Regions from separate parts of the Undibacterium sp. Rencai35W genome, predicted to be linked through region 2. Evidence: predicted binding sites of a transcription regulator. Region 2 holds the regulator's gene; each other region holds the start of a gene.
What was found. The regulator sigma-54, encoded in region 2, starts transcription at its own class of promoters, with help from an activator protein. The targets are predictions, from matches to a motif close to TGGCANGNAANCTGCTTT.
Positions count from the first base shown of each region.

Region 1: a site for sigma-54 is predicted at 787-804, ahead of urtA (urea ABC transporter substrate-binding protein). Genes of this name have one in related genera too.
Region 3: a site for sigma-54 is predicted at 1,180-1,197, ahead of ACO0K3_RS10240 (PEP-CTERM sorting domain-containing protein). Genes of this name have one in related genera too.
Region 4: a site for sigma-54 is predicted at 1,129-1,146, ahead of nirB (nitrite reductase large subunit NirB). Genes of this name have one in related genera too.

Region 1 is NZ_JBMPPC010000006.1:162,939-165,149, forward strand. Features, by position in the region: gene ACO0K3_RS14600 (alkaline phosphatase D family protein) at 1-457, shown strand, start outside; gene urtA (urea ABC transporter substrate-binding protein) at 964-2,211, shown strand, end outside.
Region 2 is NZ_JBMPPC010000002.1:629,377-631,587, reverse strand. Features, by position in the region: gene lptB (LPS export ABC transporter ATP-binding protein) at 1-171, shown strand, start outside; gene ACO0K3_RS06765 (RNA polymerase factor sigma-54) at 189-1,679, shown strand; gene hpf (ribosome hibernation-promoting factor, HPF/YfiA family) at 1,813-2,157, shown strand.
Region 3 is NZ_JBMPPC010000004.1:138,387-140,597, reverse strand. Features, by position in the region: gene ACO0K3_RS10245 (REP-associated tyrosine transposase) at 213-728, shown strand; gene ACO0K3_RS10240 (PEP-CTERM sorting domain-containing protein) at 1,277-1,903, shown strand; gene ACO0K3_RS10235 (DUF4336 domain-containing protein) at 2,139-2,211, shown strand, end outside.
Region 4 is NZ_JBMPPC010000005.1:421,255-423,465, reverse strand. Features, by position in the region: gene nirB (nitrite reductase large subunit NirB) at 1-1,096, opposite strand, end outside; gene ACO0K3_RS13770 (nitrate/nitrite transporter) at 1,521-2,211, shown strand, end outside.

The DNA.
Region 1 (2,211 bases), on a different contig from region 2:
CCTGGCACAGCCATCGATTCCTTACAATCTTGATGCATGGGATGGCTATGCCGCCGCACGTGAGACGGTCTTTGCGACCGCCAAAGCATTGGATAAAAATCTGATCGCGCTGGCAGGCGATACTCATAACACCTGGGCCAGTGATCTTGCTGATCTGAGTGGGAACGCAGTTGGTGTCGAGTTCGGCGTGACCTCGGTTACCTCGCCAGGTTTTGAAGAAATTTTCCCCAAGGAAGATCCGGCTAAAGTCGCAGGCGGCCTGGAACAGATCATCGGGCCTCTGGTCTATGCCGAAACGAAAAGCCGTGGCTTCATGATCGTGACGGCGACCCCGACCGAGGCCAGGGCAGAATGGCGTTACGTTAGTACGGTCAAGTCTAAAACTTATACTGTCGTCCCGGGTAAAACTTTAAAGACCTTACCGGGTGCTGCGAATCGTAAATTACTGCCTGTGTAGTCCGGTCATCACGCTCATTCTTTATCACTTTAAAAAACCAGCAGACTTGCTGGTTTTTTGTTTTTACGAAGAACTCAATAAGTGATTAGTATCCCAGCATTGCCTGTTATTTTGCCTGCAATTGAGCTTGATTCTTCCTGGCAAGACCTGAACTTGTTCTCGAATTTTATTTGGCGACAGATCTTCTTACGCACGTTTTATTGCCTGGAAACGCACCAGACTGAAGCGGCGACCAACAATTCTTTGTCACTTGCACAAAATTGATGCGAATGCATCAGTAATCGTCCCGTCCGCTCACTGCAAACCGCATGACGCAGACCTCCTGCCTCTGGCACGTAATCTGCTAACGGTATTCATGCGAACTCCGCACTCCGCTTTTTTATTCGCCTTGTGATTTGTTTTTTTGTTTTGTCGTTTACTTTTTTGTTCGATATTTAGTTCGTTTTTACATTCGCTGTTTAACGCTGTTTAACTAACTCATTCACACTCACGCTTAGGAGCAACAAATGTCTCGTCGCACCCTATTAAAATCGACTGCAGTTGGCGCCTTTACTTTGGCTACTGCTGCTTGGTTGCCGCATGCGTATGCCGCTGACACGATCAAAGTCGGCATTCTTCACTCGCTATCAGGCACGATGGCGATTTCCGAAACGTCGCTGAAAGACGTTGCCTTGATGACGATTGATGAGATCAACGCGAACGGCGGTGTGATGGGTAAAAAGCTGGAGCCGGTGATTGTGGATCCTGCTTCGAACTGGCCTTTGTTTGCAGAAAAAGCGCGCCAGTTGGTTGCGCAAGATAAAGTCGCTGTCGTGTTTGGCTGCTGGACGTCGGTATCACGTAAATCGGTATTACCGGTATTTAAAGAGCTGAACAGTCTCTTGTTCTACCCGGTTCAATACGAGGGCGAAGAGCTGGAAAAAAATGTGTTCTACACAGGCGCAGCACCGAACCAGCAAGCGATCCCGGCGACCGAATATCTGATGTCGAAAGAGGGCGGTGGCGCCAAGCGTTTTGTGCTGCTCGGTACGGACTATGTTTATCCACGCACGACCAACAAAATTCTGCGCGCTTTCTTGCATAGCAAGGGTGTGAAAGATACTGACATCGATGAAGTCTATACACCGTTCGGTCATTCTGATTATCAGACTATTGTCGCAAATATTAAGAAGTTTTCTGCTGGTGGCAAGACGGCGGTGATCTCTACGATCAATGGCGATTCCAACGTCCCGTTTTATAAAGAACTGGGTAATGCCGGCCTGAAAGCGACCGACGTGCCAGTTGTCGCATTCTCGGTAGGTGAGGAAGAGCTGCGCGGCGTCGATACCAAGCCTTTGCTTGGTCACCTCGCTGCATGGAATTATTTCCAGTCAGTGAAAAATCCTGTGAACACGGCATTTATCAAGCAATGGAAAGACTATGCCGTTGCCAAAAAACTGCCTAACGCCAGTACCGTCGTCACCAATGATCCGATGGAAGCAACCTATGTCGGTATCCATATGTGGAAGCAAGCAGTAGAAAAAGCCAAATCCACCGATACGGATAAAGTCATTGCTGCTATGGGTGGTCAGACTTTCAAAGCGCCATCAGGTTTTGAACTCACAATGGATAAAACGAATCACCATTTGCACAAGCCAGTCATGATCGGCGAGATCAAAGGTGACGGTCAGTTCAGCGTTGTATGGAAAACCAAAGGCCCGATCCGTGCTCAGCCATGGAGTCCTTACATCCCTGGTAACGAGACTAAGCAAAAA
Region 2 (2,211 bases):
CGTGGTATTGGTGTGTTGATTACCGATCATAATGTGCGCGAAACTTTGGGTATTTGCGATCACGCTTACATCATCAATCAAGGTGCGGTGCTGGCGAGTGGCAAGCCGGAAGATATCATCACGAATGAATCCGTACGCAGGGTTTATCTGGGAGAGCATTTCCGCATGTAGCGGGAAGCGAGATGATGATGAAACAAAGCCTGCAACTACGTACCTCACAACACCTGGCGCTTACGCCGCAATTGCAGCAATCAATTCGTCTTTTGCAGTTATCCACGCTGGAATTACATCAGGAACTGGAAAATCTATTAACTGATAACCCCATGTTGGAGCGGGTTGATGACCCCATGGATAATGCAGTGCGATTGCTGGCCGATGGCGCGATTAGCACGACTAGCAATAATTCAGAGTCGGAATTTGCAGTACAGGAAGTCGGTGCCGAGACTGCCGCTCCAGTTGCTGACAGCGGTGATAACACGGAAGTTGCTTCATCTGCGGACAGCACCAGCGCCAACGAAGAAGAGTGGAGCTTTGATGATGTGCCGCTAGGCAGTAAGTCCTCAGAGGAAGAAGATGGACGTCCGCAATTAGAAGCTGCGCAAACCAGTTTGCGAGATCATTTGCTGGAACAGATGCGGCTGAATATTCGCGAACCGCGTGATCGTGCTTTAATTGAACTGATGATTGATGCGCTGGATCCCAGTGGTTATCTGATGGAGACCTTGGATGAAATTCATGCGAGTTTGCCGCTTGAGTTGTGTGTAGAACCAGAGGAATTATCTTTCGCATTAACGATGCTGCAAAGCTTTGATCCTGCCGGGGTTGGTGCGCGCACACCGTCGGAATGTCTGGCTCTGCAAATCAAACGCTTACCTAAGATTCCCTTCGTAACACGTCGCCTGGCGCTGAAGATTGTTGAAGAACATATCACGTTGTTTGCACAGCGAGATTTCAATAAACTGAAAAAAATTCTCAATTGTGATGATGAAGATTTGCGTGAGGCGCAGGTAGTGATTCGCCAGTGTAATCCTAAGCCAGGTGCGGATTTTGCAACGGCTTCATCAGACTATGTCGTCCCTGATGTGATTGTCAGAAAATCAGCGAACGGCTGGCAGGTTTTGCTGAATCAGGATGTCATGCCCAAGCTCCGCGTCAATAGTATGTATGCCAACATCATGAAACAAAATCGTGGTGACGGGACGATGGGATCGCAGTTGCAGGAAGCGCGCTGGCTGATCAAAAACATGCGGCAACGTTTCGATACTATCTTGCGCGTTGCACAAGCGATAGTCGAAAGACAACGTAATTTTTTCACTCATGGTGCGGTTGCGATGCGCCCTCTTGTTTTGCGCGAAATTGCTGATACACTAGGTTTACACGAGAGTACTATTTCTCGTGTAACGACTCAAAAATACATGCTTACCCCGCATGGTATGTTTGAGTTGAAATATTTCTTCGGTAGCCATGTCGCGACGGAAACGGGGGGGGAAGCATCTTCCACCGCGATACGTGCACTCATCAAGCAGTTGATAGGAGCAGAAGACCAGAAAAGCCCACTCTCTGATAGCAAAATTGCAGACATGCTGGGTGAACAAGGCATGGTCATTGCGCGACGCACTGTTGCCAAATACCGTGAAGCCCTAAAAATTCCTCCAGTAAGCCTGCGCAAATCCTTGTAATGAACACCTGTAATTTAGTCTTGTAACTAAGCCTTGAAATTACGTTTTGTATTGCTATATATAATTTAGCTCGATGCATCAGAGCAAATGCTGAAGAAATTTATAGCAAGTAACATCACCATAGGAGCGTAGTATGAATCTCACCATCAGTGGACATCACCTCGAAGTAACTCCTGCAATACGTGAACATGTACAAAACAAGCTTGAGCGCATCAGGCGACACTTCGATCAAGTCATTGATATCGCCGTCATCCTGACGGTAGACAAGCTCCGGGAAAAGGAAAAACGGCATAAAGCAGACATCAATCTGCACATCAGTGGTAAAGATATCCACGTAGAAAGCCTGGCACACGACCTCTACGCTGCGATCGACCTCCTCATCGATAAACTGGACAGACAAGTCATCAAACACAAAGACAAAATTCAAGATCATCAGCACGACGCCATTAAACATCTGCCAGACCCGGCGTCGGTGTAAGTCATCAAGTCCGGTGTTCGTAGCCGGTACAATAAAAAAGGACGCGTCAAGCGT
Region 3 (2,211 bases), on a different contig from region 2:
GTTCAGCCATGTAGGGCGGGTGCAACCCGCGCTGTAAATTAGACCCAACGATTTATCGTTCAAATATCCTTTCAAGCATTAAATCACCATCGCGGCATCTTGGAAATTCTGGCGGCGCGGGTTGCACCCTCCCTACGATTTTTTTCGTTGTGATTTTCACTTTGTTTCGTGCATGATAGGCTTGCGGTTTCTATCTTATTGAGCTCATTTTCATGTCCCGCTATCGTCGCGCTAACATCAAAGGAGCTACGTATTTCTTTACGGTGGTAACCGAGCGTCGGCAAGCGATTTTGACAAATGAAGATGTACGCGAAGCTTTGCGTGCTGCGATTATCAAGGTACGAGCATCACATCCGTTTGAGATTGATGCTTGGGTTTTGCTCCCGGATCATTTACATTGCATCTGGACTCTGCCAGAGGACGACGCTGATTTTTCTACACGCTGGCGTTTGATTAAACGCGAGGTCACGGTTGCGGTTGGTGCTAAATATTTTCGTGAAGAATTTCATACTCAGCGCCGAGCGCAAAAACAGCAAGGCACCATTTGGCAGCATCGATTTTGGGAACATTTGATTCGCGATGATTATGACTACGAGATACATATGGATTATCTACATTTCAATCCGGTTAAACATGGCTTGGTGGAAACCGTAAAAAAATGGCCTTGGTCGTCGTTTCATCGCTTGGTTAGTGATGGTATGTACCCCGATGAATGGGGTACGCAATAGCTTTAGCCAATTTTTTATGGGATAGACCGTCGAGTAAAAAATATTAGATAGATACAAGGAAGTTCATCGCAATATTTGCAGAATATAAATAATACGAAACCGTATTACGTCAGGCGGTGGCGTTGAATATTTCTTTTATACCTTGAAAACGTTGATGCTGGTGCTGCATGCCTCATCATGTAATGAATTGAGAAGCTATTATGTTGCCCAGATCGAGTTCAGGGGCAGTATTGCAGCGATGTGTAAAGAATTAAAAAAATCCCGGAGCAATCCGGGATTTTTTGTATCAATGCGTTATTTCTTTATTTAAAAATTGCAATTCGGGAAATAAATGGCTTGTCGGGAAATTTTACACATTGAGTTATTTTCTATGAAAATGTAACAGACTGGTTACACTTTTTTCTAGATAAGCGCTTGATTTGTAAAAGATTTTTTTATGCGATGTAACAATTGGTCTGTTTATTGCTTTAAGGTAGGTAAAGCATGCTTCATTGTCGGCGGTCAGATGCTTTTATTACTTTAATAATCAAACAAACTCAGGGAAAAAAATGTCCTTCTTTTCTAAATTTAAAGCAGCAGTGCTACTGTCTGTAGCCATGATGGTTGGTGCTTCCGCTAACGCTACGCCAATTTTCAATAACGGTTCTTATACTACGAATATCGGTGGATATTGCTCTTCATGTGGTACTGCGGGTCAATACACGATGTTTGATGATTTCACGCTGACGAATGCTTATAGCAATTTGCAAGTGGAATGGGATGCGAGTTTTTTTCATCCTTTGAGCACAAACATTATTATTAAAATCTGGTCCGCTAATAACTCTGGATTGTTGTACACAAAAAATACTAACTTTGTGAACAACGACTATTACACTGTGAATACGGGCAGTATCAACGCTAACGCCAATATTACGACCGCATTTACTCTGACAGGCGTTAATCTGTCTGCAGGTACTTATTGGTTGTCTTTGTCTGGTGACGACATGCATTTCCAGGGCACAGGTAACGGCAGTCAAATCGCTGCATCTCAATTGGGTACTGGATATGCACCAAACCAAGGTTTAAACATTCCATTCAGATTGTATGCAACTAATGCCGTTCCAGAGCCGTCAGGTCTGTTCTTGTTTGGCTTAGGTCTGCTTCTGTTTGTCAGCGTAAGACGCTTTGTAAAATAAACGGTTGTACTCGTTAGCAAAAAATCCCGGACTGGTTCCGGGATTTTTTATGTGCGCGTACATCTGAGTTGTGGATATCAAAATGGCTTTCAATTTTTTAACTTTGCACAAATAAGCTCTCCATTTTCTTCAGGCGCGATTACAAGTGCGAGAAGTGCTAACGTAGGTCAATATTTTCACCGCAATATAATCTTTATCAACTTTCTCGCCTGTTCCTGACTAACAGGTTTTGCTTATGTTCCTTTCTCTAACCGACAATATCTGGCATGTTCAGCATGCATTTGTTGTGAGCGGTGTGCCGATCACAT
Region 4 (2,211 bases), on a different contig from region 2:
CGATCAGCTTGTCATCTTTGAGTACCAGCTTCTTGTACACACCACCTATCGGGTCGGACAGGATGATCTCTTCGGTATCTTTGCCACCCATGAATTCACCGGCGGAGAATAGATCAATGCCCGTGACTTTCAGCTTCGTCGATGTGACTGAGCCCTGATAACGGCCAATCCCGAAATTCGCCAGATGATTCGCGCAGACCTTGCCCATTTCAAACAATGGGGCCACCAGGCCGTACACAGTGCCGCGATGATTCACACATTCGCCGACAGAATAAATACGTGGGTCGTAGGTCTGCATTGTATCGTTGACGACAATACCGCGATTGCAATACAGACCTGCAGATTCTGCAAGTGCGGTGTTCGGACGAATACCGACCGCCATGACGATTAACTGCGCCGGGATTTCCAGACCGTCAGTGAAACGAATACCTTTTACGTGACCATTATCATCACTCAGAATAGCTTCTGTATTTTTCTCCAGCAGGAAGGAAAGACCGCGATCTTCCAGCGATTTTTGCAGCATCTTGGCAGCAACCTGATCAAGCTGACGCTCCATCAGCCAGCCAGGCAGATGGACTACTGAGACTTTCATGCCGCGCATCATCAGACCATTTGCCGCTTCCAGTCCCAGCAAACCACCACCGATGACCACCGCATGCGTATGTTTTTCCGCCGCTTCGATCATGGTATTTGTGTCATAAATATCCCGATACGCAATGACGCCTTTAGCATCCTTGCCCGGCACCGGTAACATAAATGGCACAGAACCCGTGGCGATCAGGAGGCGATCATATTCTGTCTGCGTGCCATCTTCAGCAATGACCAGTCGCTTGACGCGGTCGATCTTGACGATTTTTTTACCCAGATGCAGGGTGATATTATTTTCTTCGTACCAGTCGACATCGTTGAGCATGATGTCTTTAAAATTCTGCTCACCGGACAATACCGGTGATAGCAAAATACGGTTGTAATTAGCATGTGGCTCAGCACCAAATACCGTAATGTCGTACAGGTCGGGGGCAATTTTCAGCAATTCTTCCAGGGTACGCACGCCTGCCATACCATTACCCACCATCACTAACTTCAATTTCTTCATGGCTAACTCCTTTACTTGTCTCTGCTACTGACTAAGCAAGAGCAATGCCAGTTGGTTTTTATACAAACATAGGACCCAACACAACGATGCGGCCAAGCTCCTCGGGCAGCTATTTTTTGTACGCACGTATAAGATATTCCTGCTCAGTCAGCGGTTCAATCCGACCAACGTATTGCATCAAACTTGATCATTCGGTTTTTCATACATCTCACCAATTCAATGCCCAAATGCACAATATCGCACTCAAAAGATGCGGCAAAGTACCACTACTGGTGCACCGCACAAATCGAGAGCATTGCAATCTCCGCATGTCGTTTGCTCTATGAGATTTGCCTCAGTTTTGCGCGCAATCGTTTGCCTGAGTTTGCACGATTAGGTGGCATGGCACTTGCAAGGGGCATTAGCATTCACTTTTGGAGCAATCATGCAGAAAACCTCTTTCTGGAAAGCGGGACATACTCCCACGCTACTGGCCGCCTTCTTTTATTTCGATTTGAGTTTTATGGTTTGGGTACTGTTAGGACCACTTGGTATACAGATATCTAAAGACCTGGGGCTTAGCGCTGCACAGAAAGGTTTAATGGTCGCCACGCCGCTGCTCGCCGGTGCACTGTTACGTATCGTGATGGGGATGCTGGTCGATCATCTGAAGCCCAAAAAAGCCGGACTCATCGGTCAGCTTGTCGTCCTGATTGGCCTATGCTGGGCGTGGCTTGGCAATTTACATAGTTATGAGCAGTTATTATTCCTCGGCATTATCCTTGGCGTCGCGGGTGCCGCATTTGCCGTTGCCTTGCCGCTTGCCTCGCGCTGGTATCCGCCTGAACATCAAGGTACGGCGCTGGGGATTGCCGGCGCTGGCAACTCGGGAACCGCGTTCGCTGCCTTGTTTGCACCGGCACTGGCAATTGCCTTTGGCTGGCAAAATGTCTTCGGCCTGGCCTTGATTCCATTACTGATCGCTCTGGTGGTCTATCTGGTATTTGCCAAAGATGCGCCAGGTGATACGCCGACCAAATCATTAGGCGAATATCTGGCCGTCTTAAAAGATAAGGATGCCTGGTGGTTTATGTTTTTTTATAGCGTCACATTTGGCGGCTTCTCTGGTCTGGCAT